Regions from separate parts of the Terribacillus sp. JSM ZJ617 genome, predicted to be linked through region 1. Evidence: riboswitches for the same ligand, from Rfam matches in the RefSeq annotation. Region 1 holds a riboswitch; the other holds the start of a gene.
What was found. Region 1 has a riboswitch for S-adenosylmethionine ahead of ACH6C1_RS02825 (LLM class flavin-dependent oxidoreductase). Riboswitches for the same ligand answer to the same signal wherever they lie in the genome.
Positions count from the first base shown of each region.

Region 2: linked by a shared signal. The riboswitch ahead of ACH6C1_RS08005 (Na+/H+ antiporter NhaC family protein) and the one ahead of ACH6C1_RS02825 (LLM class flavin-dependent oxidoreductase) in region 1 are both predicted to bind S-adenosylmethionine.

Region 1 is NZ_JBISEQ010000001.1:570,819-585,766, forward strand. It holds gene helD (RNA polymerase recycling motor HelD) at 1-202, shown strand, start outside; gene ACH6C1_RS02810 (anion permease) at 242-1,675, opposite strand; gene ACH6C1_RS02815 (NAD(P)-dependent oxidoreductase) at 1,981-2,841, opposite strand; gene ACH6C1_RS02820 (LLM class flavin-dependent oxidoreductase) at 2,945-3,943, shown strand; SAM riboswitch class I at 4,007-4,119, shown strand; gene ACH6C1_RS02825 (LLM class flavin-dependent oxidoreductase) at 4,224-5,243, shown strand; gene ACH6C1_RS02830 (NUDIX hydrolase) at 5,318-5,908, shown strand; gene ACH6C1_RS02835 (aminopeptidase) at 5,946-7,175, opposite strand; gene ACH6C1_RS02840 (hypothetical protein) at 7,230-7,736, opposite strand; gene ACH6C1_RS02845 (2OG-Fe dioxygenase family protein) at 7,844-8,596, shown strand; gene ACH6C1_RS02850 (GNAT family N-acetyltransferase) at 8,616-9,125, shown strand; gene ACH6C1_RS02855 (histidine phosphatase family protein) at 9,132-9,680, opposite strand; gene ACH6C1_RS02860 (ring-cleaving dioxygenase) at 9,801-10,766, shown strand; gene ade (adenine deaminase) at 10,956-12,749, shown strand; gene ACH6C1_RS02870 (Na+/H+ antiporter family protein) at 12,891-14,216, shown strand; gene ACH6C1_RS02875 (amidase) at 14,279-14,948, shown strand, end outside.
Region 2 is NZ_JBISEQ010000002.1:351,231-366,178, reverse strand. It holds gene ACH6C1_RS08060 (extracellular solute-binding protein) at 1-948, opposite strand, end outside; gene ACH6C1_RS08055 (ROK family transcriptional regulator) at 1,100-2,281, shown strand; gene ACH6C1_RS08050 (glycoside hydrolase family 43 protein) at 2,326-3,942, shown strand; gene hisIE (bifunctional phosphoribosyl-AMP cyclohydrolase/phosphoribosyl-ATP diphosphatase HisIE) at 4,083-4,733, opposite strand; gene hisF (imidazole glycerol phosphate synthase subunit HisF) at 4,723-5,481, opposite strand; gene hisH (imidazole glycerol phosphate synthase subunit HisH) at 5,478-6,101, opposite strand; gene hisB (imidazoleglycerol-phosphate dehydratase HisB) at 6,098-6,685, opposite strand; gene hisD (histidinol dehydrogenase) at 6,702-7,982, opposite strand; gene hisG (ATP phosphoribosyltransferase) at 7,976-8,596, opposite strand; gene ACH6C1_RS08015 (ATP phosphoribosyltransferase regulatory subunit) at 8,593-9,711, opposite strand; gene hisJ (histidinol-phosphatase HisJ) at 9,832-10,659, shown strand; gene ACH6C1_RS08005 (Na+/H+ antiporter NhaC family protein) at 10,867-12,156, opposite strand; SAM riboswitch class I at 12,243-12,351, opposite strand; gene ACH6C1_RS08000 (MFS transporter) at 12,710-13,909, shown strand; gene ACH6C1_RS07995 (sugar O-acetyltransferase) at 14,002-14,610, shown strand; gene ACH6C1_RS07990 (NAD(P)H-dependent oxidoreductase) at 14,757-14,948, opposite strand, start outside.

The DNA.
Region 1 (14,948 bases):
TCCTGCATATTTAGCCAAAGGTATCGAATTCGATGCTGTCATTCTGTACGATGTCTCAGATGAGGCGTATGGCCATGAATCAGAACGTACCTTGCTTTATACAGCATGTACACGCGCGATGCATGAATTGCATATGTACAGCATTGGTAACTTGAGTCCGTTTATTGAAGCAGCAGATGCAGCTACTTATACAAGCAATTAAAAAAACAGGAATCCACGAAGGATTCCTGTTTTTATTTATTTACCATAGACCAATCAGTTTCCACCAAAGTCCGCCGATACCGATCCAGACGACAAGATGGATGATGGAGATGAGGAAGCCAAGTCCCCACCATTTTTGCTGAGTGACGAAGCCTGCTCCGAAGAATACAGGTGCAGGACCGCTGCCGTAGTGTGTCAAACAGCCGAACAAGTTGCTGAAGAAAGCTAACAGTAGGGCTGACAATAATGGCGGCGCGCCGGCAGCCACAACTACTGAAAGAAAGGCTGCGTACATAGCGCTGACGTGTGCTGTGTTACTCGCAAAGAAATAGTGGGAGTAGAAGTACACGATAGCTAATATGAGCAAAGCGACAGGCCAGGAAAGTGTACTTACGACATTTCCCATAATGTCACTGAACCAAGGGACAAGGCCAAGTTCGTTCAAGTAATTTGCCATCATGACAAGTACAGCGAACCATACAAGTGTGTCCCATGCACCTTGTTCCTGCTTGATATCAGACCAAGTCAAAACTTCAGTCAGCAATAGTACGACTAGTCCGATGAAAGCTGCAGTCGTAGAGCCGATTCCGAAGCTCTCACCAAAGATCCACAATACGAGCAGCAATAAGAATACGCCGATCATATACCATTCAGAACGCTTCAGTTTACCCATGCTTTGCAATTTTTCTGTTGCCATTTCAGTCGCCTTCGGTGTCTCCTTGATTTCAGGAGGATACAGCTTGAAGATGACGAATGGAATAACGATCAAACTGATGATACCAGGAACGATGGAAGCGAGAATCCAGCTGCCCCAAGAGATGGATTGGCCAGTGACGCTCTCTGCAGCACTAGCTGCCAATGGGTTTGCTGCCATTGCTGTCAGAAACATTGCGGAAGTAATCCCGTTTCCCTGATAGGAAGCAAAAGTCAGGAAGGAACCGATTTTGCGCTCCGTACCATCACCGCTTTTAGAGCCATATGAGTTTGATAACGACTGGATGATCGGGAAAATGATACCGCCGGCACGAGCTGTATTGGATGGCATAGCCGGTGACAGAATCAAGTCACTGCCAATCAACGAGTAAGACAAGCCTAAAGTCTTCTTACCGAATAGACGTACGAACAAATAGGCAATTCTGGATCCGAGGCCGGTTTTGATGAAACCTCTGGAAATAAAGAATGCAATGACGATGAGCCAGATTGTACTGTTCTGGAAGCCGCTCAGCGCTTCTTCTAATCCAAGTGTCTTCGTCAAAACGATAGCCGTCAGCGAAAGGATGGCGACACTGCCCATTGGCATCGGTTTAATGATCAGACCGATGATCGTAGCAACGAAGATAGCGAATAAATGCCATGCTTCTGCTTTAACACCATCTGGTGAAGGGACGAACCAAAGAATTACGCCGATCAATACAGTGATCAGGAGCGGAATCCACTTGACCTCCCGTTTTGGTTTGTTAGATGAATCAGCCATGATGAAGACTCCTTTTAAAAGTAATTAAATTAATAAAACCATAATTATATTAGCATAAAAATATTGATATGAAAGTATTCTGACCAGTCATAGCATGCCTTTATCTGATTTAAAAAATTTAATAAATTGATCAGATGATAATGATTATAATTTGGTGAAAATATGCAAAAAAATTACTTCACACAAATTAAGTATCTCAGAGCTTGATACCCTGTGCCTCTTGTTAATATGCCAATGTTAATTAAAAAAATAAATGAGAATAAAAAAAGAATCCGAAAAAATTCGGATTCTTTGTCTGATTCGTCTCAATCTCTTGCTAAAAGTGCATAAACGGCAGCGACATCCTGTTTGCCATAACCATTTTTCTTCGCTAATGCATACAGTTCTTTCACACTGTTTGTCATTGGAAGAGGAGCGCCTGCTTCATAAGCTGTTTCGGAAATCTGCTGCAAGTCCTTGTAAGCATGCTCCAGAGGGAATTGCGGTTCAAAGTTCTGCTGGAGAATCGTATCCCTTTTGCCTGCTTGAATATCGCTTGTAACAGGAAGGGCAAGCAATACATCCATCAGATGCTCTTTATCAAGGCCGACTGCTTCGCCGAAGCTGATTGCTTCAGATAGACCAGTCAAGGATTGAACAAGCAGCATATTCACTGCCAGCTTAGTAGCTGAGCCATTCCCATTGGCGCCCATATGCTGGATGCTTTGTCCCATTTTCTCAAGCAGAGGAGTGACCTCCTTGACATCTTGGTCGTCTCCGCCGACAAGGAAGTGCAGTTTACCTTGCTGTGCCGGTGCCTTTGAACCAGATACAGGAGCATCAACAAAACGGATATGGTGCGCACGAGCGGCTTCTGCCATCTCTTTTGTGAACGCTGGCTTAACAGTACTGACATCCACCCATAAACTGTTTTCCTGCATCCCGCTGAAAAGCCCATCTTCTCCGTAAGCAACTGCTTGAACAGCTGCAGGATCTGTCAGCATCGTAAATACGATATCAGCTTGTTCTCCGACTTTCCGGGGGGAATCTGCCCAGACAGCACCTTTGTCCAATAGTGCTTGAGCTTTTTCTTTTGTACGATTATAGACAACTAACTGTTCGCCCTTTTCGAGCAGATTAGCTGCCATGTTTTGACCCATGATTCCTAATCCGATAAATCCAATCATATGAGCACCATCCTTTTTATTCAGTCAATTCTAGCATACAGAAAAACGGATTGTTTTTAAAAGTCTTTCGCACAGGATATGATACAAAGAAGGAGTGGATAGTATGAAGCTTAGTATATTGGATCAATCCCGAATCAAAGAAGACGGTAATGCAACAGAGGCATTGGAGGAAACAGTGCGGCTGGCCGAACTTGCAGATCAACTTGGCTATGTGCGTTTCTGGGTGTCCGAGCATCACGCCGGCAGCCTCGCCCATAGCAGTCCAGAGCTTCTGATGGGGCATCTTGCTGCTAAAACATCCCGTATCCGTATCGGCTCAGGCGGTGTTATGCTGCCTCATTATAGTGCGTATAAAGTTGCTGAAAATGCAAGATTGCTCGAAGCGCTTCATCCAGGAAGAATCGACCTTGGTATCGGGCGTGCGCCAGGAGGAATGCCGGCAGCGAAAAGAGCGCTGCAAGAGCATAGAGCTGTGCCGGAGGATTGGTATGATCGGCAGATACGCGATTTGCTTCATTATTTGAATATAAGAAAAGAAGAAAAGCATCGGTTCGGGGACTTGGTAGCGATGCCGAGCATTGGCACCGCCCCATCTGTCTGGCTGCTGGGCGGCAGCGCTGGCAGTGCAGGTCTTGCTGCATATCATGGAATCGGATTCGCTTATGCCCAATTCATACGGGGAGACAAGGATGCGGCAGTGCTGGATGTGTATCAGAAATCCTTCCGGAAAGGGAAGCAGCAGCCGCAAATGATGGTCAGTCTGTTTTTGTTCTGTGCAGAGACGACAGAAGCTGCAGAAGCACTGGCAAAGAGCCATGAGGTTGCATCGCTGCTTCAGGAACAAGGAAGGCCCGTCAAAGGGATGCTGCGTCCGGATACAGCAGCAGATTATAAAATGTCTCCTTATGAAAAGGAGCGTCTTGAGGACAATCGTCCAACCATGGTAATCGGAACACCAGCTGAGGTGCTGCAGCAGCTTGGAGAGCTGGAAGACTACTACGGCGGGGAGATTGAGTTCATGCTCACCAGTCCTGTTTATGAAGAAAAAGCAAGACAGGATGGGTTCCGCCTTTTGATGGAGGCGTACATGCAGCAGGCATAGCAGTTGTTCTGTTTGAATCTGACACTGCAAATCTGGTATAGTAGGAAGTACAATTCATAAGAAATCTTATAACGAGTGGCGGAGGGAAAGGCCCGATGAAGCCCGGCAACCCACTGCAGGAGGGCAGTCCTGCAGGAAGGTGCTACGACCTGCAGCGAAAAGCTGCGTGATAAGATGACGACGGCTGCAATACAGAGCTTCTTCCTCATCGAAGAAGCTTTTTTAGTAGAATCGATGTGTCGTTCGGTAGGATTTCCTATGTGCAAAAGGAGTAATAACAATGAAATATGCATACTGGCAGCCAGTTTCAAGCAGCTGGCTGCGTCATGTGGAGGATGGTGGACCGCTAAGTTTGTCAGATGTGCAGGAAACGGCGCATCTGGCGGAGGATTTAGGGTTCGATGCCGTCTTTCTTCCAGATACCTACCTATACCAAGGGAAAAATGCCGATCAGCAGCTTAACTTTTGGGAAGCAGCTGGTGCTATTGCGGAAGCAACCGATAGACTGCACATCATGGCAGCAGTCCGGCCGAGCATTGATCAGCCCGTGGAAGCCGCGAGACAAGCAGTAATGATTGATCAGGTAAGTAATAGCCGTTTTTCCTTGGCAGTTGTTTCTTTCTTGCGCGAAGAGGAACAAAAGCGCCAAGATGGCGATATAGCGGGATCAGAGGATTTCTATATGCAAACCGAGGAATTTTTCGAAGTGCTGCGCGGAGTTTGGACAGCTGGCAATTACACCTATGATGGTTTGTACTATCAAGTTCAGCACGTCGATTATTTACCAGCTGGCAAGAGCAAAGAGATCTCGCCATTATACGCAGGCGGCGAGAGTGACTATTTACGACAGACAATTGCCGAGACATGCGATGCCTATGTAATGAAGGGCGGTACTGTACAGGAAGTGGCCAGTATGATCGCTGATATGCAGATCCGCCGTGAAGCAGCCGGCAAGTCTCCGTTTACCGAATTCGGCATGACAGCTTATGTCATTTGCCGCGAAACGGAGGAAGAAGCTTACCAGGAATGGGAAAGAATTACCGGTGCGGATTACGAATCATATGTAACAGAGGAAGAGCTGGCACAAAAAAGCAAGATCAGCGATGATGCTGTTTCTGCAAGGGGCTTGCGGCCGCATCTGGTTGGGACGCCGATGCAAATTGCGCAGCGGATACTTGCCTACGAGCATGCCGGCGTCAGTCTTCTGCTGCTTCAATTTTCGCCGCACAAGCAGGAAATGGAACGTTTTACCAAGGAAATCATGCCATTAGTCGAGGAAATGCGCGATAACTCGATCTGATTGGAAATATACGGTAGACAAGCCTGGCGATATCGCTTACATTAGAAAAAAAGGAATAAGTATGGGGGCAAAACATGGAGCTATTGACGATTTTCGATGAGCAGCATCGGGAGCTTGGGGTGAAGGAAAGAGAGGAAGTCCATCGTGATGGAGACTGGCATGAGACTTTTCACTGCTGGTTCGTGGAACATGATGGTACAGAACTATACATTTATCTACAGCAGCGTTCTTTCAATAAAAGTGAATTTCCCGGGAAATACGACATTACCGCAGCTGGTCATCTGGAAAGCGGCGAAACGCCTGTGGTCGGAGGTTTACGTGAAGTGCAGGAAGAATTGGGTGTGACGCTCCAGGAGAGCGATCTTTTTTATAAAGGAATCATTCAAGAAGAGTTATTTGCTAAAAACCTGGTTGATCGAGAGTTCTGTCACCAATTCTTTTACTATTTGGAGGAACTCCCGGATATTCTTCTGAATGAAGAAGTGGTACAGATCGTGCGGATGCGGGTTAATGATTTGGAGAAGCTCGTCGAAGGAAAAGCAGCAAGCGTAGAAGCGGAAATTGTTGCAGGAGCTCCACGTCAGCGGATCGAGGTTGCACATGAAGAACTTTGTCCTCATCAGCTTGGCTATTACCGAGAAGTACTCATGATCTGCCGTACATAGAAAAGGAGCAGCGTAATGCTGCTCCTTTTCTATATTCTTAAAAAGCCCAGTTTCCATTTTCGAAGATTTGTTCCACGGTGCCATCTGGTGTTTCGCCCGTGATGGATAATTCCCCAGAGCCAACCATGAAATCAACATGTGTGAGACTGTAGTTGAAGCCGATTGCCTCTAGTTCTCCTTTTGATTTCTCGCGGGCATCCTTCACGCACATGCCAATCGCTTGTCCGAGAGCCAAATGACACGAAGCATTCTCATCGAATAAGGTATTATTGAAGACGATTCCCGACTGGGAAATCGGTGATTGATGCGGTACAAGTGCAACCTCTCCAAGAAATTGTGCGCCTTCGTCCGTTTCCAGCAAGTTCTTCAATGTTTCATAGCCTTTTTCGGCTTTGAAATCTACTACTTTTCCATTTTCGAATGTAAGGGAGAAGTTCTCCAGCAACGTACCAGCATAATTCAATGGCTTTGTACTGCTAACTGTTCCGTTTACTCCATTTTTAACTGGAATAGTAAATACTTCTTCTGTAGGAAGATTCGGAATATATGTAGAGCCATCTTCTTTCATGAATTCTGCGCAAGTCCAGAAGGAATCAGGATGCAGTTCAATCGTTAAATCAGTACCTGGCCCCGTATAATGGAGCTTGCGATAGTCGCGTGCATTTAAGTGGTCAGCATTCTTCTTCATGGCTGCAACATGCTGTTCCCACAGCTCGACTGTATTTTCCTGATCGGAGCGAGTTGTGAAGAAGATAGCATCCCACAGCTTATCGATAGCTTCCTGTCCCTGTGAGTCGGGGAAGACAGACTCTGCCCATTCGACAGTTGGTACCGAAGCGATCAGCCAATTAATACGACCATTTGTTTTGTGAGCTTGATACCCTTGTCTGGCAGCACCCACTGCTTTTGTATAGCGTGCAACCCTTGCTGGATCAATTCCGTCAAAAAGAGATGGATTCGGTGTCTTGAGCTCCAGGAAAGCTGTGTCCGCTGCTGCTAGTTCTTCATACACACGGCCTCGGAATGGGGTGAAGTAATCCAAATCTTCTTCTTTTGCATGCTTCACTTTTGCTTTTGTAATATTATCATCCTGATAATCGACAATTACGTCCCGCATGCCGGCTTCGTATGCTTTCTCAGCTACGACCTTTGTAAAAGGTGCAGCAGCTAGATCAGCTACAATCATCAAGTCCTGTCCTTGCTTAACTTTCAAGCCGATATGCAGCAGCAGCTCGGCATATTTCTCTAATTTCTGTTCAAATTGCATGTCAAGATCCCCCTTTAATTATACTATCTTCATCATTTTACCAGAAAATTATGACTAGAGCCGATACTCAAGAGAGAATTTTGCAATCGGCTCAAAATGGGTGGAGTGCTTGATATGGTGCGGAAAGATCCAGCGTTTGAGCAGCTGTTTTCGCGCACTGGTCAAATCGGTGCTGGCGCCGCTCCAAAACGCCTGCCAGACGAATTTTGTGCAATAATTCCAAGCAGGGTCTGCCAAGGTGCGGCTGAAACGGTATCCTTTCATCAAGCTGATGGAACGTTTTGCCCAATCTGCTGCACCAGACGGATCTATTTTTGGCCGGAGCAGCGTGATTGTTCCGCCGTAGCGGTGCGGGGACAGATACACTGTCAATGATTCGGTGATACCGCCTGATGGGTGTGCATGGAAAATCCGCCCGTCACTGCCGACTATACCAGCGTGGCTGAAGAAGAAGGTGGAAGGACCAATAGAACTGTACAGTACGTCACCAGCCTGCAACAGCTTTTGGAGGTTGGAAGCTGTCTGGAATAGCTTTTCAAATTCTGCTTTTGATTTTCTCAAATGGTCCACTCCTTTTCAAATGTCACAAAATCGCAAACGAAATCATGTTCCTTTATCTCTGCATGTATTATGATAGAGAAAGATTATAGTTTTGTGGAGGTTTAAGCATGAATGCATTAGAGAAACAAGGATACAGCATATATGATTTACAAAAGGATCTGGCATATGAGGGGATGGAACAGGATTTAGCTGAAATACAGGCAGTTTTCGATACATTGCCGGCAGATAGCTATGCGCTTGATTTAAATCGTTACCGTCGCTATTCACGGGCAATCATCTTCGACAAGGATGACCGATTGGAATGGCTGCCGGGTATCGAACGGGAAAACGGAAGCATGGCGCAGTATTTCCAGGGACGCTTCAATCCGGAGTATGTGGATTCTTACCGTGAATTCCCGGCCCTGCCGGATCATATCCTGGAAAACAAATTATTACAGAAAATCATCATGCATGATTATCACGAAACATTCTGGCGTAAAGAGGATTTGATTTTACCGGTTCATGCGGGCATTCATTTTGTGAAGCTGGAAGTGACTGAAAAGGGACAAGAGGGCGTATCTTCGCCGAATCTGATTCATCAGGATGGCGAACCATTCACATTTGCCCATCTTATCAAGCGGGATAATGTCGTTGGAGGGCTTAATATCATTGCGACTCCTGCTTGTGCCGGAAAGCTGCCTAAAGACGCTGACTCCAGTCAATTCCACGAAAGCTTTGAAATCCATAAGCCGTTGGAATCCTACGGAGTACATGATGAGGCGGTCAGTCACTATGTCAGCCCAATCCAAAAAGGGGAAGCAGATCGCCCAGGTGTACGAGCTGTTTTATTGATAGATTTTCAGCCTACTGTATTAGCTTAATCTAAAAAGGGGGATCAGGATGACAGTTACCATACGTGAAGCAAGAAAAGCTGACTGTAATAGGATCGGAGAAATTAGTATGCTTGGCTGGCAATTTGCCTATCAGGATATATTGCCTGCTGATTATCTAACTGCCATTCGACCGGAAGAAAGAGCAGCTCGGTTTGAAAGGGTGCTGAAGTCCGGATCCTTACTGCTTGTTGCAGAAGAAGGTGAGACGGTTGTCGGCTTCATCAGCGGAGGCAGATGCCGGGATAATATACATCCGGATTACGATGGCGAGGTATACGCAGTTTATCTTGATCCTGCCAATAAGAATCGTGGGATCGGAAAGATGCTTATTCGAGCTTTGGAAAATCGGCTTGCGGCCGAAGGAATGACAGGCGTGGTGGCATGGATGCTCGTCGGAAATGATGCCAGGCATTTCTATGAAGGCTTAGGCGGAGTGAAAATCGCTGAAGACAAGCTTCAGATTGAAGGGGTATCTTACCCTGAAATTGCATATGGATGGAAAATAGCGGACAGATAATGTCCGCTATTTTTGTATGGATAAAGGCTCGGCCTGTATGTATTGCTGGCCATCGAAGGTTAGCTTCCAGATAGCGGGCATGTTCAGCTGTTTCCAGAAATCATAATTGAATCGGGTGTCGTAATGGCCCATTGTCAGCACCATCAGATTACCGTGGGTTCCGATAGCGATTCGTTTGCCAGCATAAGCAGCGAGTATATCCTGAAAGGCATCTACGCCTCTTGCTCTAGCGCTCCTATTCGATTCACCTCCCGGAAACTGATATTCCTCCTGTGACCATAAACGGTCCATAGCTCCTTGGAAGTCTTCAACCGGTGCAGCGGCAACTTGCCGCTCTCGCAATCTTTCATCCAGAACAGCAGCGGAAGCATTACGCACGATCGTTTCCCAAGCACGCCGATAGGGACTGGAGATATAGGTATCTACTTGTTCGGCTGCTAAAAGCTTCTGAACTATCCTCGCATCACGATATCCTTCCTCGGATAATGTCCGGTTCCGTTCATCGGGTGTATAAATAGTATGCGCATGACGCACAACATAAAGAGTTGTCAGCATAATTGTCCTCCTTCCCTTTAATTCTATCAATAATGAGAGGGGGCATTTGCATTTTTATTTGAACTAGGTTACATTTTGTAAGTAACTAATACATTGTACGTTTAGGGGGCGAAGCAGATGATGGAGCTTCACGGTATTCACCACGTTTCAGCCATAACAGCAAACGCAGCGAATAACTATGATTTTTATACAAAAGTGATGGGGATGCGTCTTGTCAAAAAGACAGTCAACCAGGATGATACGTCGATGTATCACCTTTTCTATGCTGACAAGTTTGGCAGTCCGGGAACAGATCTAACTTTTTTCGAAATTCATCGTGCTGGCCGCACGTATACGGGAAACAACAGTATCTCCCTCACATCCTTGCGTGTCGCATCAGATGAAGCAATTCGCTATTGGGCGAATCGTTTGGAGGATTATGATATCCAATCACAGCAGGTGGAACTGCAGGGGCGCAAGGTTCTCTTCTTTGAGGATCCGGAAAAGCAGCGGCTCATGCTTGTTTCGGATGAACAGAACGAAGGGGTCCCTGCAGGAGTTCCTTGGGAAGATGCCGATGTACCGGCGGAGTTTGCCATCATTGGTCTTGGGCCTGTAAAGCTGACTGTGCCGGAGCTTGCACCGACAGAACATGTCTTAGTAGAACTAATGGGGTTCCGTAAGAAAACAGAGGCACAGCTTGCTGATGGAACGAATTTGCATATATATGAAGTTGGCCAAGGAGGCACAGGCGCGGAAATAATGGTAGAAGTTGTACCTGAATTACAGCGGGAACGTCCTGGCCGCGGAAGTGTGCACCATGTAGCTTTCCGGGTGAAAGACAGGGACGAATTGGAGCGCGCAAAGAAAATCCTATATGCTGATCACTTACCGAATTCGGGACTGGTGGACCGTTATTATTTCCAATCTCTTTATTTCCGGGAGCCGAATGGTATTTTGTTTGAGCTTGCCACAGACGGACCTGGATTTGCAACGGATGAAGATCCGGATGCTTTAGGTGAGACATTGGCGCTGCCGCCGTTTCTCGAAGGTGAGCGGGAGAGTATTGAAGCTAAGCTGACACCGCTTGATACGAGAAAGAAATAACAACTGGAAACCGCCTGACAGGGCGGTTTTTTCGTATGTCGGGGTTGACGCAAGCATCTGATATATGATTCTATAAATAGAAATAAATGCGTATAAGAAAGAGAGTTTCCCGAGCTTGAGTTCCACGATGCCGGGAATTTTTTACACGTTTATGGGCATAACGTATAAGGATAATAGGAGTTGAACACAGTGGGAAAAAGAACGAAATTATATGAAGCAGCAAAGCGATTAGGTGAGGTTGTATTAGGAAAGCGTCCCGCTGATTTGATTATCCGAGATGGTGTGCTAGTCAACGTATTCACAGGAGAACTGCTGGAGCATACCGATGTTGTCGTATCAGGCGACCGGATAGCACTGGTCGGAAAAGCACTGAAGGAGCATGAAGGACCTGATACAAAAGTGATAGAAGCAAATGGACAATACCTAGTACCAGGGCTGATCGACGGTCATATGCATGTGGAAAGTACGATGCTTTCCGTGACGGAATTTTCCAAGGCAGCACTTGCAAAAGGTACGACGACGGTATTCATGGATCCCCATGAGATAGCGAACGTATTCGGGATTGAAGGTGTTCGTTATATGCACGAGGAAGGGCAGCAGCTGCCATTGAAAGTGTATACGACGTTCCCGTCATGTGTACCGGCAACGGATGATTTGGAGGATGCGGGAGCAAGCCTCACTGTAGCAGATATACAGGAAGGACTTACGTGGGAGAATGTCCAAGGACTGGGAGAAGTAATGAACTTCCCTGGTGTCGTTTATGGAGATAGCAAAATGCATGGCGAAATAGCGGAGACGATCAAAGCAGGAAAGACAGTTACCGGTCATTTCCCTTCAGAGGATCCATATGCGCTGCAGGCATATATCGCAGCAGGTGTCACATCCGATCATGAAACGATTGCCAAAGAAGATGCATTGGCTAAGCTTCGTGCGGGCTTGCATGTGCAGATTCGTGAAGGATCGGCATGGCGAGATGTAAAAGAAGTGATTAAGGTGATTACGGAATATGACGTCGACACACGCAATATTTCGCTGGTGACGGATGACGTTTATCCAGAAACTTTGATTACAAAAGGACATATGAATCATGTTGTCCGCCGTGCGATCGAGGAAGGGCTTGATCCTGTGACAGCAATTCAGCTGGCTACGATCAACTCGGCTCGATATTTCCATATGGAAAATGATATTGGTAGCATCAGTGCTGGTAAATTTGCTGATTTGCTTCTAATAGAGGATTTGCAGCAGATGGAAGCAGCTACTGTTATCGCGGATGGAAGCATCCAGTTTGAAAATGGAGAGCTGCAGCAAGCATTCCCAGCGTATACGTATCCGGATGCTGTGCGAAGCTCCGTGCATCTGGCACGTGACATGCAAGCAGATGATTTCCTGCATCATACAGATCGTCCGGACGGTGACGTGCAGGTGAATGTCATCAAAGCAATTGAAGGAAGTGCGCGGACAGAGAAGATGACCGCTTCACTGCATGTCAAGGATGGAGCAGTGCAAATAGATAAGAAACAGGACATCATCCATTTATCTAATATTGAAAGACATAAAGGAACCGGACAGATATCCAATGTCTTCGTGCATGGGTTCCAGTTCCAGCGGGGAGCAGTCGCTTCGACTGTTGCACATGATAGCCATAATCTGCTTGTCATGGGTGTCGATCGTGAAGATATGGCCATCGCTGCTAATAGGCTGGCGGAAATCGGAGGCGGCCTTGTGGCTGTTCTGGACGGCGAGATCTTGGCAGAATTACCGATGCCGATTGCCGGATTGATGTCTGATCAGCCTTTGGAAACAGTTGTCGGTCAAGTAGGGGAGCTAGTAAGAGCATGGGAAAAGCTGGGCTGCAGCATTACAGACCCAATTATGACGTTCTCCTTGATTGCTTTACCAGTCATTCCGGAGATTCGTGTGACGAATCGCGGACTTGCCGATGTTACGACATTCAAGCTGATTGATGTAATCATATCGGAATAAGAGGGAGGGGAACCAGCAGGAATGCTGGTTTTTCTTTTGTCTTGAATATTCCGATTACTTCAGATTACATTGACAAAAAGCTGGATTATCTGTTATTGTACTTTAATACTTTACCATAATAAAGCGATGGAGGAATTTGAAGTGAACGCAGTTGTTATAGCAGTTATCGCAGTGCTGGTCCTCAGTTTACTGCGAATCAATGTCGTTTTTTCTTTAATATTAGGCTCTCTTATCGGCGGATTAGTCGGAGGGCTTGGAATAGATGGAACGCTTAGTGCGTTCACAGACGGTGTAGGAGGAGGCGCAAATGTCGCCTTAAGCTATGCGATGTTAGGAGGATTTGCTGTCGCAATTGCTAGCACAGGTCTTCCAGAGGCGATGGTGAGAGGCATCATTTCCATCAGTGGAAAGAAAGACACAGCTTACGCTAAAAAACGTACGCGCGCACTCATTCTTATTTTGATTTTAATCATGGCCTGCTTCTCGCAGAATGTGATTCCTGTGCATATCGCTTTTATCCCATTATTGATTCCGCCGCTTTTGAAGATCATGAATGAATTGCAAATTGACCGCCGCTTGACGGCTACCATTTTGACATTTGGTTTGGTAACGCCATATATGCTTCTGCCAGCAGGCTATGGTCAGATTTTTCATGAAATCGTAGCAACGAATATGACAGCAAGCGGTTTGGAAGTGAATCCGGATCAAATCCCGACTGCAATGCTTATTCCATCCTTGGGAATGGTGGCAGGTCTGATTATTGCACTATTTTCTTATCGAAAACCAAGACAGTATCAAACTGTCGAACTGCCAGTCCCAGATGAAGTGAAAGAAGAGAATGTGAATCTGGAACGTTCTACCTTAATCTTTTCCATTTTATCCATTGTTGCAGCACTAGCCGTTCAGATTTGGACTGACTCCATGGTATTCGGTGCTTTGGCCGGTATTATCGTGCTCTATGTTACAAGAACACTCAAATGGAAAGAAGCGGATACAATCTTGACCAACGGCATGCGCCTGATGGCTTTTATTGGATTCGTAATGATCTCCGCTTCCGGCTTCTCCAGCGTAATTGGTGCTACCGGAGATGTTGAATCGCTGGTCGAGACTGCAGCAAAAGCAATTCATGGCAGCCAGGCTCTTGGTGCATTGATGATGCTAGTTGTTGGCTTGCTTGTAACTATGGGAATTGGGTCTTCATTCTCAACAGTGCCAGTAATCGCAACGATCTTTGTACCTTTGGCAATCGAACTAGGCTTCAGTCCGATGGCGATCATTGCACTTGTTGGTACAGCAGGTGCCCTTGGTGACGCTGGTTCACCTGCCTCTGACAGTACGCTCGGACCAACGTCTGGTCTGAATGCGGATGGACAGCATGACCATATGTGGGATACAGTCGTCCCGACATTCCTCCATTACAACCTGCCTGTCATCGTCTTCGGCTGGATTGCAGCGATGATCCTCTGACGGTTGAACGCTGGACATGCTAGCGTTATGATACGTGTAGAGGATAAAAAGGGGCGATGACAGTGGAAGGCAAAACAGTACGCGAATTAGTGACGGCTATCAAAGATAAGGAAATCTCACCAGTTGAGGTTGCTTCTTATTATTTGGATCAGACAGAGAGTAAAAACGGCGAGATCAATGCGTTCGTTACCATGAATGATGAGCTGCTTGCGGAGGCGAAAGAGGCAGAAGCGGCAGTGATGCGCGGCGAAGAGACAGGGCTCTTGCATGGTATTCCAGTCGGGATCAAAGATCTTACTCCGGTAAAAGGTATGCGTACCACTTTTGGTTCACCGGCTTATAAGAATCATATTGCTGATCGGGACGCTACAATCGTCAAGCGTCTGCGTCAAGCGGGTGCTCTGATCATGGGCAAGACGAACACGCCTGAATTTGGTCATAAAGGTACGACGGATAATATGGTCTTCGGTGCGACTGTGAATCCTTGGGATCATACCAAGACAGCAGGCGGATCAAGCGGCGGGGCCGCTGCCGCTGTTGCAGCAGGAATGGTGCCGCTGGCAGAGGGAAGCGATGGAGGAGGCTCCATTCGAATTCCGGCCAGCCTTTGCGGTGTATTTGGCTTTAAGCCGACATATGGCCGTATTCCGATGGATAACAATCTAGGTAATGTATTTGGATCAAGTTCTCCGTTCGTCAATCATGGACCGCTCTCCAAACATCCAGATGACA
Region 2 (14,948 bases), on a different contig from region 1:
CACATAACTGCTCATTTCACCTTTTCCATCAACTGTTGGGAAAGGGAAGTAACCCACAGAATCGCGGAACTCCTGAGGTACATCCTCATTTGTTGTGTAATTCGGAAGATCCCAAGTTGCGATCAAATACATAGCAGCCTGCTCATTCATAAACATACTTTTTGCTTCCTCGTCTGATAGTCCATTGAATCCTTTAAGGAATGCGTCCTTATCAACCAAGTTCTGTACTTCTTCAGCAGCAGAAACCAATGCAGGATCAGTGAAAGAACCTGAACGGTTGATAGCATTTGTTAAGACATCTCCCCCACCGATCCTGTCAGCAAAATACATGTACCATAGAGATCCTGTCCAGCGATCTTTATTGCCTAAAGCTATTGGAGCCACTCCATTTTTAGCTAGTGTTTCTACTGCATTCTGAAACTCTTCATATGTTTTCGGCGCTTCCAAACCATTCTCTTCAAAGATCTTTTTATTGTAGAATACGGTTGCAATATTTAATTCAAGCGGTAATCCATAGGTACTGCCTTCAATTTCATATGCTTCGGGTATTCCAGAAACAAAGCTGTCTTTTAAATCACCTTCAAGTAAATCATCTAAAGGTGCAAATTTCTTGCCGTCGACATAAGGTTCTAAATAACCTGCAGCCCAAGTCATACCGACATCAGGTAATTCATTGGAAGTAGATAACACTTTAATCTTATCCTTATATTGCTCGTTACTAAGAACCTCCAATTTAACCTTTACATCCGGATTGTCTTCTTCAAAATCAGCGACAATTTCCTTTACGATTTCGTTATGCTGCTTAGAGCTTCCTTCTGGCCATAAATGCATAAACTCAATCGTCTTATCTCCGGAACCTGAAGCACCATCAGAGCCTGAACATCCACTGATCAACAACAACGAGGAAATAATAGCGAAGACAATTGTAACCGCTTTCTTTTTGTTCAATTAAAATACCCCCATTATTCATTTGGAATGGTTTGTTGCTGGAATTAGTGTACCATCGAAAACAATGTTTGTCTAGTGGCTGAACTAAGTTTATAATGTTAATGGATGATGGTAAAATGGAAATATTCAAACAGCAGAATGGAGAAAGCAAATGAAATCCCAAACCTTTAATCAGCATGTTGTAAAAAAAGGAAATAAATCTTTGGTTTTACAAACAATTCAAGAATATACACCTATATCTAGAGCAGATATTGCAAATAAAACGGGTCTGAATAAAGGAACCGTCTCTTCCCAAGTAAGTGAACTTCTTGCGGAAGATTTGATTTTGGAATCAGGACCAGGTGTTTCAAGCGGAGGAAGACGTCCTGTCATGCTCTTATTCAACCACCTTGCAGGCTACTCAATCGGAGTTGATATTGGAGTGAATTATATTCTTGGTATACTGACAGATTTGCAAGGAAATATCACAAATGAAAAAATCACCCATTTTAACGATTTATCTTATGAAGAAATTCAGATCCAACTAAACATGATAATCGACTCCCTGCTTCTTTCCATGCCTCCGAGTTCTTATGGTCTCGTAGGAATCGGTGTCGGTGTACCAGGAACAGTAAGTACAGAAGGCGAAATTCTACTTGCTCCAAACTTAAATTGGAGAAATAAAGACTTGAAAGGATTTTTAGAAGAAAAATATGATGTGCCAGTTCTGATTGAAAACGAAGCAAATGCAGGTGCGTATGGCGAAAAGAAATTTGGAGCTGGTCAATCCTCTGATAATTTAATTTACATAAGTGTAGGTATCGGGATCGGTGTTGGCCTTATCCTAAATGGTGAACTTTATAAAGGCCACAACGGTTTCTCAGGGGAGCTTGGTCATATGACAATAGAAGTGGACGGTCCATTATGCCGATGCGGTAATCAAGGCTGCTGGGAATTGTATGCATCTGAAAAGGCATTACTTAATAGTGCTGCAGAAAAAGGGATCCGTCCAGCAGAAGGACAAAAGCTCTCCCTTGAGATGCTGAATGAACTAGCTGAAGGAGGTGATCCAGTTTCGATTAACATCTTCCAGGAAATTGGCAATTATCTTGGTATAGGAATTAACAATATCATCAATATATTCAATCCAGAACAGATTATCGTTGGAAATCGCCTAGCCTCTTCCGGTAACTTGTTAAGAGAATCCATAAAAGAGAAACAAAAACAAATGCTTCGTACACATCAAAAAGACTTGAATATCTGTTTTTCTCAATTGTCTCGTTATTCAGCTGCCTTAGGGGCATCTGCCTATGCCAGTGAGAATTTCTTGGCTATCAACATTCAAGATATTTAAGCTGCTTGTTATTCCGTATCCTTAAGAAAAGAGAGGTTATACAAATGACAACAATTCAAAATCCAATTTTGACAGGGTTTAATCCCGATCCGAGTATTTGCCGGTCAGGAGAAGATTACTATGTTGCGGTATCTACATTTGAGTGGTTTCCCGGCGTGGGTATCTATCACTCCAGAGATTTAAAGAATTGGCGGCTGGTATCGAGGCCTCTTAATCGTATTAGTCAGCTGAACATGATAGGGAATCCTGATTCCGGAGGAGTATGGGCCCCTGCTCTATCGTATTTTGATGAAAAATTCTGGCTGATTTACTCCGATGTTAAAGTAGTGGATGGTCAATGGAAGGACTGTCATAATTACTTGGTTACCTGTGATACAGTAGAAGGTGAATGGTCCGACCCGATATTTTTGAACAGTTCCGGATTTGATCCTTCCTTGTTCCATGATGACGATGGTAAAAAATATCTTGTAAATATGGTCTGGGATCATCGAGTTGGCAATCATAACTTTCACGGCATAGTACTTCAAGAATATAGTGTTGATGAACAAAAACTAGTAGGCAAAAAAGACATCATCTTCAAAGGAACAGACGTGAAGCTGACAGAAGCCCCCCACCTATATAAAATAAACGGATACTATTACCTTTTAACGGCTGAAGGAGGAACCAAATACGACCACCAAGCTACCATTGCTCGTTCAAAAGATTTGCTTGGACCTTATGAAGTTCATCCGCAGAACCCATTGATTACTTCTTTTCCTTATCCAAGAAATCCGATGCAAAAAGCTGGACACGCCTCCATTGTCCATACTCATACAGATGAATGGTTTTTAGTTCACTTAACTGGACGGCCTTTAAGACATCCAGATAAACCGCTGCTGGATCCGCGTGGTTATTGTCCGCTCGGCCGAGAAACTGCAATTCAACGTTTGGAATGGAATAATGATTGGCCCTATGTAGTTGGCGGAAATCAACCATCTTTAGAAATAGAAGGACCAGCAATAAAGGAAGTAAAATGGAACAGTGACTACGACGTGATAGATGATTTCGATACCAATTCTTTAAATCTTCATTTCCAGTCACTTCGTATTCCACTCGATGAGAAAATCTCAACATTACAAGATAACCCAGGACATTTAAGACTTTACGGCAGAGAATCTCTCACTTCGAAATTTACACAAGCCTTCATTGCGAGAAGGTGGCAGCATTTTAATTTTACTGCAGAAACAAAGATATCATTCAATCCAAGTAGTTTTCAGCAAGCAGCTGGATTGGTTAATTATTATAATACGCAAAATTGGACAGCATTTCAGATTACTTGGGATGAGAATAAAGGCAGGATCCTGGATCTAACGACATGTGATAATTTTGTTTTCGAACAGCCTCTCCTAGATAATCAAATCAGCGTTCCACTTGACGTAGACTATATTTATTTGAGATGTGATGTAAGCGCAAACATTTATAGTTATTCTTATTCTTTTGATGGTGATAATTGGACAGAAGTCCCAGTAACACTTCCCTCCTATAAATTATCCGATGACTATATCAAGGGTGGCGGTTTCTTCACAGGAGCATTTGTTGGAATGCAATGTCAAGATACATCTGGTCAAAGACTGCATGCTGATTTTGATTACTTCATGTATAAAGCGAAAGAATTAGATTAAGATAAGAACTATCGACTTCTAGTGATGTTAAGCACTACCCAATTCGTACTATCTTTCAGGCCATAATAAAAGAATCGACTAGTTCATCTTTTCTAATTTGAATGGGCTAGTCGATTTCTTTAATTTTTTTCTAAATGTCGTCACCACTCTTCTATCGGCGGACGCTCTCCTTTGTTATTGCCTTTCTTCTGAAACCGGCGTGCTAGCTCCGCTTCTACTTCTTGCAGGCTGACGCCTTGGTTTGCAAGCAGGACGAAGCTGTGGTAAAGCAAGTCGCTTACTTCTGCAACCAATTCCTCTGGATCATCATTCTTTGCCGCGATGACTACTTCACCAGCTTCTTCAATCACTTTCTTGCCAATTTTATCGACACCCTTGTTATACAAGTAGTTTGTATAGGAATTCTCTACAGGGTGCTTTTTCCGGTCTTCTGCTTCATCCATAACTGTCCTGAATATATTCGCTTCTCCCTCTGTATCACCAGTAATTGGTGTTTCATTGAAGAAACAGCTCACTTCCCCAGTGTGACACGCTGGTCCTTGTGGTGTGACACTGATCAGAATTGTATCATTGTCACAGTCAAGCTTCATATCGACAACCTGCTGGGTGTTGCCGGAGGTCGCTCCTTTATTCCAAAGCTCCTCTCGCGAGCGGGAATAGAACCATGTTTCTTTCGTTTCTACTGTTTTCCCATATGCTTCTTCATTCATATAAGCAAGCATGAGTACTTGCTTGGTTTGGCTGTCTTGCACAATTGCTGGGACGAGTCCTTTGCTAAAATCAGGCTTCACGAATCCGCACTCCTTCCTGGTGGCAGCTTTGCTTTACTTCTTCGATACTGAAAGTCTTATCATGGAAAATGGACGCTGCAAGAGCTGCGGACACATCTGTTTCCTGGAATACTTCTGTTATATGTTCAGGGCTGCCGCAGCCTCCTGAGGCAATGACAGGGATGCGGACTTCATCAACAATCGCTTTTGTCAGTGGCAGATCATAGCCAGTTTTCACGCCATCAGCATCCATGCTTGTGAGCAAGATCTCCCCTGCTCCTCTCGCTTCTGCCTCCTTCGCCCATTCGATTGCATCTATGCCTGTATCCTTACGGCCGCCGTGTGTTACCACGTGCCAGCCATCCTCAAAACGTTTCGCGTCGATGGCAACGACAATACATTGTGAACCAAACTTCTCTGCTCCCTTTGTGATGAGATCCGGGTCGGCAACTGCTGCTGAGTTAATGGCTACTTTATCCGCTCCAGCCTGAAGCATGGTCGTCATGTCATCAAGTGAGCGAACGCCGCCTCCGACTGTAAAAGGCACGAACACGTGCAATGCAGTCTGACGTACGATGTCCATCATCGTCGCCCGTCCTTCATGTGTTGCGGAAATGTCGAGGAACACAATCTCATCTGCGCCGCTTTTCGAATACGCCGCAGCCATGGCAACAGGATCACCGAGTTCACGCAGTGAAACAAAATTCGTACCCTTGACGACAGTGCCATCCCTCACATCAAGACATGGAATGATACGTTTTGCGATCATATGCCTTCCTCCTTGCTGTACGCCTGCTGGCTGCTTTCAAATACGCTCTGCAATAACAACTGGCCTACTTTCTCACTTTTCTCCGGGTGGAACTGGATACCGCAAATATTCCCTTTCTGCACGATTGCAGGGATCTGTGTCCCATATTCCGTACTGGCAACAATATATTCTTCCGGTGTGTTCGCCTGATAACTGTGAACGAAGTAAACATGTTTACCGTTTTGTTCTGTGTAAGTCGGAAAACTGTCACTTACCTCCAATGCATTCCAGCCAATATGGGGAAGCAGGTGACTTGTTTCTATTTTCTCAACAGTTCCTGGAATCAGACCAAGCCCTTCTGTTTCACCATGTTCGAAGCCCTTCTCAAATAACAACTGCATGCCTACACAAATACCGATGAATGGTTTACGTGCAGCTAAATCAAGAAGCATTTCGCGCAAGTCGCGCTTGTTTATCTCCTCCATCGCGGCTCGGAATGATCCAACACCTGGCAGAATGATATGTGTTGCTTGCTCAAATTCCTCTTTTTTGTCTGTCAGTATCGTTTCATATCCAAGCTGCTTGCAAGCATTGGCGACACTGGCGACATTGCCGACGCCATAATCGACGATTGCGATCATTCGATCATCCCTTTCGTACTGTTGACACCTTTGATATCTGGGTTCACTTTAATGGCAATTGCCAGCGATTGGCCAAGTGCTTTGAACAAAGATTCTGCTTTATGATGCGTATTGGATCCGTAATGAACCTTTGCGTGCAGTGTGATACCTGCGTGCACAGAAAACGCTTGGAAAAATTCGCGTACCAGCTCTGTATCGAAGTTGCCCAGTTTAGGATTTTCGAATTCTGCATCAAACACAAGGAACGGGCGTCCGCTGATATCCAGAGCTACAAAGCCTAATGTTTCATCCATTGGCACAAAGGCGTTGCCATAGCGGTTGATACCTTCCTTTGTACCGAGCGCTTCTTTCATCAGCTGTCCGAGCACAATGCCAGTATCCTCCACTGTGTGGTGACTATCGATATGTAAATCACCTTTTGCTTCTACAACTAGTCCGATTCTGGCATGACTTGCGAACAATGTCAGCATATGATCGAAGAACCCTACCCCAGTATTGATTGAGATGTTGCTGTTGTCATCCAGATTCACCTGCATGTTGATGTCTGTTTCGAACGTTTTACGAGCTTTTTCTGCTGTACGCATTATTGCATCCCCCTGTCTATGACTTGAATCGGATATTGATCGATTCTCCATGTCCTGTCAGCTGTTCCTCTTCTGTCAGCTGAGTGATAGCCGTTCTGCCTTGCTCCAATGCTTGTCTATCATAATACGTGAATGTCGTTTTCTTAATAAAATCATCCACACTGAGCCCTGATGAGAATCTTGCTGTGCCGTTTGTCGGCAATACGTGATTTGTTCCCCCGTAATAGTCACCTAAAGCTGTAGGAGCATAGGAACCAAGGAAGACCGATCCAGCATGTTTTATCTTTCCTAAAGTTGATAGCGGATCAGCTGTCTGGATTTCCAAGTGTTCGGGAGCAAAAGCATTCGATAACTCGAAGCTCTCACCCATAGAATTTGTCAGAACAAGAGCACTTTCCCCGTTTATTGCTTCGCTTGCAATTGCTTTGCGAGGCAGCTTCTCCAACTGGCTTTCCAGCTCTTTTTCTACTGATTGGATCAAAGCCTCACTGTCTGTCAAAAGGACTACTCTTGCATTTTCATCATGTTCTGCCTGGGCCAGCAAATCCGCAGCTATAAATGCAGGATCAGCAGTTGCGTCTGCAATGATAGCTACTTCGGATGGGCCAGCAATCATATCAATCCCAACCTGACCGAAGACGAGCATTTTCGCCGCAGCTACATACGCATTTCCCGGTCCGACAATTTTATCTACTGAAGCGATCGTTTCCGTTCCATATGCCAGAGCTCCAATCGCCTGGGCACCGCCAATTTTATATATTTTATCCACGCCGGCAATTTCAGCTGCAGCCACTAAGACAGGAGCAATCGCCCCATTGTTCTTCACTGGTGTTACCATAATGATTTCCCTCACACCTGCCAGCCGTGCTGGAATGGCATTCATCAGAATTGTCGACGGATATACCGCCTTGCCTCCAGGCACATATATACCGATTCGCTCCATCGGCAAGATGAGCTGACCGAGCTGTTTGCCTTCCTCGGCAGTTATGATGCGGGATGCTGTGACTTGCTTTTCATGAAAAGCACGAATATTTGCCGCCGCTTGCTTTAAAGCTGTCAACGTCTCAGGTGCCAATTTGGCTTTTGCCTCTTTTATCTCAGCTTCCGACACAAGAAGCTGATCTGTTATTGTATCATCGAATTGCTCAGTATATTTCCGTACAGCCTGATCGCCTTCCAGCCGGACATCCTTCAAAATAGCCGATACAGACTGAAGAACCTCAGGGTCAAAACCGCTGTCTGCTTTCCGGGTGCAAAACTGTTCCAGGAATTGCGTACTGGTAAGCTTTCTCATGATTGCGTCACCTCTTCCTGTAAAACAGAAAGGTAAGGCTGGAGAATATTGCGTTTCATTTTTAAAGAAGAACGGTTAGCAATGACTCTGGCCGTGAAGTGCTGGATATCTTCGATTACTTCCAAACCATTCTCTTTCAAGGTCGTACCTGTTTCGACGATATCGACAATGGCATCTGCCAATCCAAGCAGCGGTGCCAATTCCACGGACCCTTCCAGCTTGATGATGTCGACCGACTCGCCTTTTTCTAAATAATATTGCTTCGTGATATTTGTGTACTTGCTGGCGATCCGTTTCTTCCGGTCCGGCCAAACTTTATCCTTCTCAGCAGCAACCGCCATCTTGCAAGCACCAAATGGCAATGGGAAGAGATTGAATACATCTGGCTGGAATTCAGCAATGATGTCTTCTCCTACGATTCCCAGATCTGCAATGCCATGCTGTACATACGTTGTCACATCTACGCCTTTGGCGAAGAAATAGATTGCCTCATCCGTTTCAACGCTTAACTTGCGTCCTTTTTCCACCAATGGTTTGCTGTCGAACCCTCGTTCCTCCAAATATGCGAGGAATTGCTTTTCGACGCGACCTTTCGTTAATGCGATGACTGGTTTCATCTCTCGACCACCTCGTATCCTTCTCCGCTCTGAACCACTTGATAAACTCGATCATAATTTTCGGCTGTTGCTTCTGTCCTGATGTCTACAATTGCATTTGGATATTTATACCGCAGTGCTTCAGCTGCAATCAGACCTTGCTCATCCGTCAGCAAGCATATGCGTTCTTGTCTATGTGGTGCTGGCAGCGCAGCAGCAAGCACGTCCATATCAAATGCCAAGCCGACAGCGCTCATCTTTCCGCCAAACTGTTCGTACAGCTCGTCATATCTGCCGCCAGAGAAGCATTCAGCTCCACTTTCCGCCAGAAAACCTCTGAACATGGCGCCATTGTAGTATGGAAGCTGCTTTACACGCCCCAGATCCACGATGACATCCTGACCAAGCTCTTCCAAAGCAGCCGCAAGCTGCTGAAGCTCTTGGATAACAGGTAATAATTTAGCGTTATTTTCCCACGTCCCAGCGAATTTATCTAAAATAGCTGTTCCGCCAAATGCATCAGCTAATGCAGCGACTGCTTCGGCTGTCTCCTCATTTCCTGCTTCCTTGACAAGACGATATACTTCATCTTTTCGCTTATCGTGCATCGCCTGTCTAATGTTAGAAGCATCAGCATCAATAAGTTCCAGAGAAGAAATAAATGTCTCGAAGATTTCCGTATGCCCGAGCTCGATGCTATACTGCTGCAATCCTAGTTCCCGAAGGAAGCGGACTGCTGTGAACAAACTTTCATATTCCCCATACAGACCTGGGGTCCGGATGATTTCGATACCAGCCTGATGGCTTTCGACGCCTGCATGATCTTTTTTGAATACAGATCCAGCATACGCCCATTTCTGCTGATCAGACTGCTGATTCGCAAGAGCACGAGCAACTGCAATCGTCCAATCCGGGCGCAATACTTCGATTTCCCCTTCTTCATCAAACCATTTGAGCATCTTTTTAAGTGTCATACCGGCATAAGGATTGGTAAATGTTGTGCTATACTCAATAACAGGTGTTTCAATCGATTGATAATTTCGTAAATTCACGACAGATTGGAACTTTTCATATATGCTGACTCGATTGACAAGCTGTCGACCTGTCAAATCACGACTTCCTGCTGGTAAGAACATCTATAAGCCTCCGATTCTTTCTTTATCATTCTACCACTTTACTTAGATAAAGGATTTCTGTTGATTTGAATGTAACATAATGAGATACTAACGTCAACACATAACGAAAGGAGCAAGCAAATGCCAGGAGATTTTCACGTACATACGCAGTATTGCCAGCACGGCGCAGACGATAAAATGGAAGCCTACGTTCTGCAGGCAATCGAAAAAGGACTTACCCATTTATCATTTACAGAACATGCTCCGCTTCCGGAAGGCTTTACGGATCCCGCTCCACATCGTGACAGCACCATGGACCGAAACCAGGTGGAAGCTTATGTAATGGAAGGCAAAGCGCTGCAAAAACAATATAAAAATGAACTGCAAATCAATATTGGCTTTGAAGTTGATTATATCAGAGGCTACGAACAAGAAACACAAACTTTCCTCGATACATACGGTCCTGAAATGGATGATGGTATCCTTTCCGTGCACATGCTCCAAGCACCGGATAAGTCTTTCTTCTGTATTGATCATAGTGAGGAAGAATTTGGACGTGCTGCCGATGCATTTGGAGGACTTTTACCATTATATAAAGCTTATTATGATAATCTCCAGTCTTCCATTGAAGCTGATCTTGGTCACTATAAACCAGGAAGAATTGGTCATGTTACGCTGATTCAAAAATTTCAGCTTGCTTATCAGAAGCCGGCTTCTTTCTCACAGGAACAGAAACACATTCTGGAACTCATAAAGAGAAAAGGATATGAGCTTGATGTGAATACAGCTGGTCTTTATAAACCATTATGTAAAGAAATCTATCCGCCAGTTGAGCTTATAGCGCACGCAGCAAAAATGGGAATTCCGCTTGTTCCTGGTTCAGACAGTCACGCGGCTGGGGGAATTGGTAAGGGTTTTGAATATTTATCTGAGTATTCTCTTCACATTCCGCAGAGATTGGCTTTATAAATAAGAAAAAACAGCTACTTGTTTGTCCCAAGGTTGCAGCTGTTTTTTCTACTCCATACTATTTAGTTTTGTTGTTGTAAAAGTCCGCCTAGTATATTTTTCTATAAGGCAGAACCAGTTTTCACCAATAAGCTAGTATGCGGTATAATTCCGCTTGTTCCCATACTGGAATAAATACATATTTTTCTCTTATGAAAAGCTGAAAAGTCATTTTTCCGAAGTATTTTTCTTTTTTGGATAGCCAATTAAGATGGCGATAATGCCGCAAATACCTACCAAGATTGGATAGAAGCTGTAGGGAATGATACTGATTGGCGAAATTCCTGCTACGGTTGCAGCAGTCAATAATTGCGCTCCATATGGTAGAAGACCTTGGATGGAGCAAGAGAAAAGATCTAATATACTAGCTGACTTTCTTGGCTCTATCCCATACTCATTTGCAATATTTTTGGCTAGTGGACCAGTAATCATTATAGAGATTGTGTTATTAGCAGTTGATACATCAGTTAGGCTAACAAGCCCTGCGATACTAAATTCGGCACCCTTTTTCGTTTTAATTCTACGCGTTGCAAGGTGCAGAATATAATCAATTCCTCCATTAAACTTAATTATCTCTACCATTCCAGCTATTAATATTGCAAGGAAGGCAATTTCATACATACCCGCCATTCCATCACCAATCTGCTGCATCAGGCTCATGAAATGGTAGCTGCCATCTATCCAGCCAACAGCTCCCGCAAGAACTATTCCCAGCACAAGTACGAGGAAGACGTTCATACCAATTAAAGCAAAAACTATGACTAGGACGTAAGGAATTATCTTTATCCAATTATAGTTTATATGTTCTACTTGAGCTGATTCACCAATAGCGATAAATCCTAAAATGATACACGTAACAATAGCTGCAGGCAACACAATCAAAAAATTAACTTTAAATTTATCTTTCATCTGTGCGCCCTGCGTACGAACGGAAGTTATCGTTGTATCTGATATGAAGGATAGATTATCACCGAACATCGACCCACCAACAATCGCTCCCATCACCAAAGCCATCGAAAGACTGGTTTCATCGCTTATCCCAACTCCAATTGGAGCTAGTGCTACAATGGAACCAACAGATGTCCCCATCGACAAGGAAATAAAGCATGCAATGACAAATAAGCCTACAACTAGCAGGTTTTGAGGAACGACTGATGTAGTAAGGTTTACAGCAGACTCCACTGCTCCCATGCCTTTGGCAACTTCAGAAAACGCTCCTGCTAAAATGAATATGATCACCATCAGCATGACATTGCTATTACCTGCACCTTTGCAGAAAATATCAACCTTTTTAGTAAGAGATTCACTTCTATTCATAGACAGAGCTACACCCGCTGCTATTGTGATTGCTACTATGACCGGAAAGTTATAAAAATCTCCTGTGATAACTCCGGATCCAATAAATAAAACTAGAAAAACAATAAATGGGATGAGAGCCCATGGATTTGCTTTCTTCATTGATTCACCTCTGATTTTGTTTTATTGTAAAAAAATAAAGCCCCTCTTAGATCCATAAGAAGAGGCTTTATATCTATAAAACACTCCTCTTATCTATCAAGCCGCAGCTTGCTGGATTTGGCACAGCAACTCCATTACATAAGTTCCGCTGCCGAGATTTCTTCGGGCCAGTCCCTCCATCTCTCTAAATAAGAAGAAAAGAATATTTTTTTCACAGTAAGTAGGATTATACACATCCCCTATTTTTTTATCAATAGTTTTAGGAAGCCCAGGCATTGCTTTCACAATATCTCCTTATTAGAAAGGAAAACACGAGTAAAAGTGCTCTCTTTTGTCCCTTGTAAAATTATTGGCTGTAATGGCCTCTATTCTAATTTATTTCATCCTTAAAAAGTTATCGCTTCTAATTTCATGCATGTTTCCAATGAATGAAGCAGGAGATCGATGAATAAAAATATAATTGATTAAGTTTATGCGAATAACTCGTTAACACAGGGTGGTAATTGCTGTTTATTTGCAGTATAAGCTTCCTTTTTATGAATAGGAGGATATCATGTTCTTCATCTTCTTAATTTACTTATCATTTATCAGCTTAGGTTTACCCGATTCTATATTAGGGTCTGCGTGGCCGCTTATGAATACTGATCTTGGCGTACCGATTGGCAATGCAGGTATTGCTTCCATCATTATCTCTATAGGAACAATAGTATCCAGTCTGTTTTCTTATAGATTAATTAGAATACTAGGTACCGGCAGGATCGTGATAGTAAGTATTTCCATGACTGCTATCGCACTGCTTGGTTTCTCATTTTCTCCTTCATTTATCTGGCTGATAGTATGTGCTATACCATTGGGACTGGGTGCTGGAGCGGTGGATGCAGCTTTAAACAGGTTTGTCGCTACTCACTACGAAGCAAAACATATGAACTGGTTACATGCATTCTGGGGAGTTGGAGCTCTGCTCGGCCCTGTTATATTATCAGTATTGGTGGTTTGGGGGAATTCTTGGAGAAGTGGTTATTTTACCATTTCATTATTACAGTTTGCATTAGTCTTGCTGCTCCTCTTTTCACTTTCAAGGTGGAAAAAATACGAAACTGCTGATAGTAAGAGAATTCAATATACGAAAGAAACCAATTCAGAAAGTAAAATGGGATTGCGGAACTCCTTTAAGAAAAAAGGATCTGCCTTTGGAATGGTGTCATTTTTCTTAATAGCATCAACAGAGGCTTGTATAATGCTCTGGGGTTCAAGTTACTTAGTCAAAATAGAGAATGTCCCAGCCGAAAGTGCCGCTGGTTGGATTTCTTTGTACTTTCTTGGTATGACAGCAGGCCGTATGTTAAGTGGATTTCTATCAATACGTATAAAGAATGAAGCATTAATACGGCTGGGATGTACTTTGGCTGCTTTCGGTTTAGTTATAATGTCACTTCCATTTCCTACAATATTTACTCTATTATCCTTTGTCATTATAGGAACCGGTCTTGCACCAATCTACCCTTCTATGTTACACCAAACTCCTGTATATTTTGGAGTAGATCATTCACAAGCAGCTATGGGAATTCAAATGGCCTTTGCTTACACAGGTGCTACTTTAGTGGCGCCCTTGCTAGGACAGTTGTTGGCCAACATTTCCTTTTTGATATTTCCTTATTTTCTTCTAGTATGTGTAGCAGGGATAATGTTCTGTCGGTTGATTTTAATACGCGCTAACGAAATTAGTGTTAAGCCTAAACGATTGAGCCAATAATCAAGTCTTGAAACTTCTTGATAGGTGAGAACGTAATGAAAGACGTTAGCTGAGACTATAATCAACTTTTTTGAAGAAATGAGGCTGTACATATGGATAAAAGTTTTAAAGATAGACTGCACAATAGCAGTTTGTATCTACCAGGTGATAAAGATTTTGCAGCTCAACAACTAGTATGCCTCGAACGGCTATACGACTTTAATCAAACGCGACCAACCGAAATAGAAAAAAGAGAAGCTTTGCTTAAAGAAATGTTCGCTGAGATTGGGGAAGGTTGCTATATAGAGCCCCCACTCCACGCAAATTGGGGCGGCAACCATGTTCATTTCGGGAAGAATGTTTACGCCAATTTTAATTTAACTTTAGTAGATGACACGCATATTTACGTCGGAGACTATACAATGATAGGCCCTAATGTAACGATAGCAACAGCTGGCCATCCTATCTGGCCCGAACTCCGTGAAGAAGCATATCAATTTAATGTACCAGTAACTGTAGGAAGAAACTGTTGGATAGGTGCTGGTGCGATTCTTCTTCCAGGTATCTCAGTTGGAGACAATACAGTCATTGGGGCTGGCAGTGTAGTGACAAAAGACATACCTTCCAATGTTGTTGCTATAGGTAATCCGTGCCGAGTACTCAGGGAGATTACGGATCATGACAAAGAATATTATTTCAAGAATTTAAGGGTAGATAAGTAATAAGATGAAAGAAGCCACACTTCACTCCAAGTGTGGCTTTTTGCTATGAATTTTTGTGACTGGATTAAGCCGGATACTGTATGACGGGTACTACGTTCTTTTACACCAGACTGATCAATCTGCCAAGGTCAAGCAGAAAAATCAACTCAAAGTTTATGGGGTATTTCTTGTAAGAACAGTTTTCTTTTCTCATCCGTTGTTACGTTTACCCCAGAAAAATGAACCCATTTTGTGTCATTATTTCTTAATCCCAAGTCAGCTAGTGTTCTGTTAATAAAGACTCCCTGAATAGCGTTCCCACCTTCCGATTCAATGTAAGCTTTATCAGTTGTAGAAGT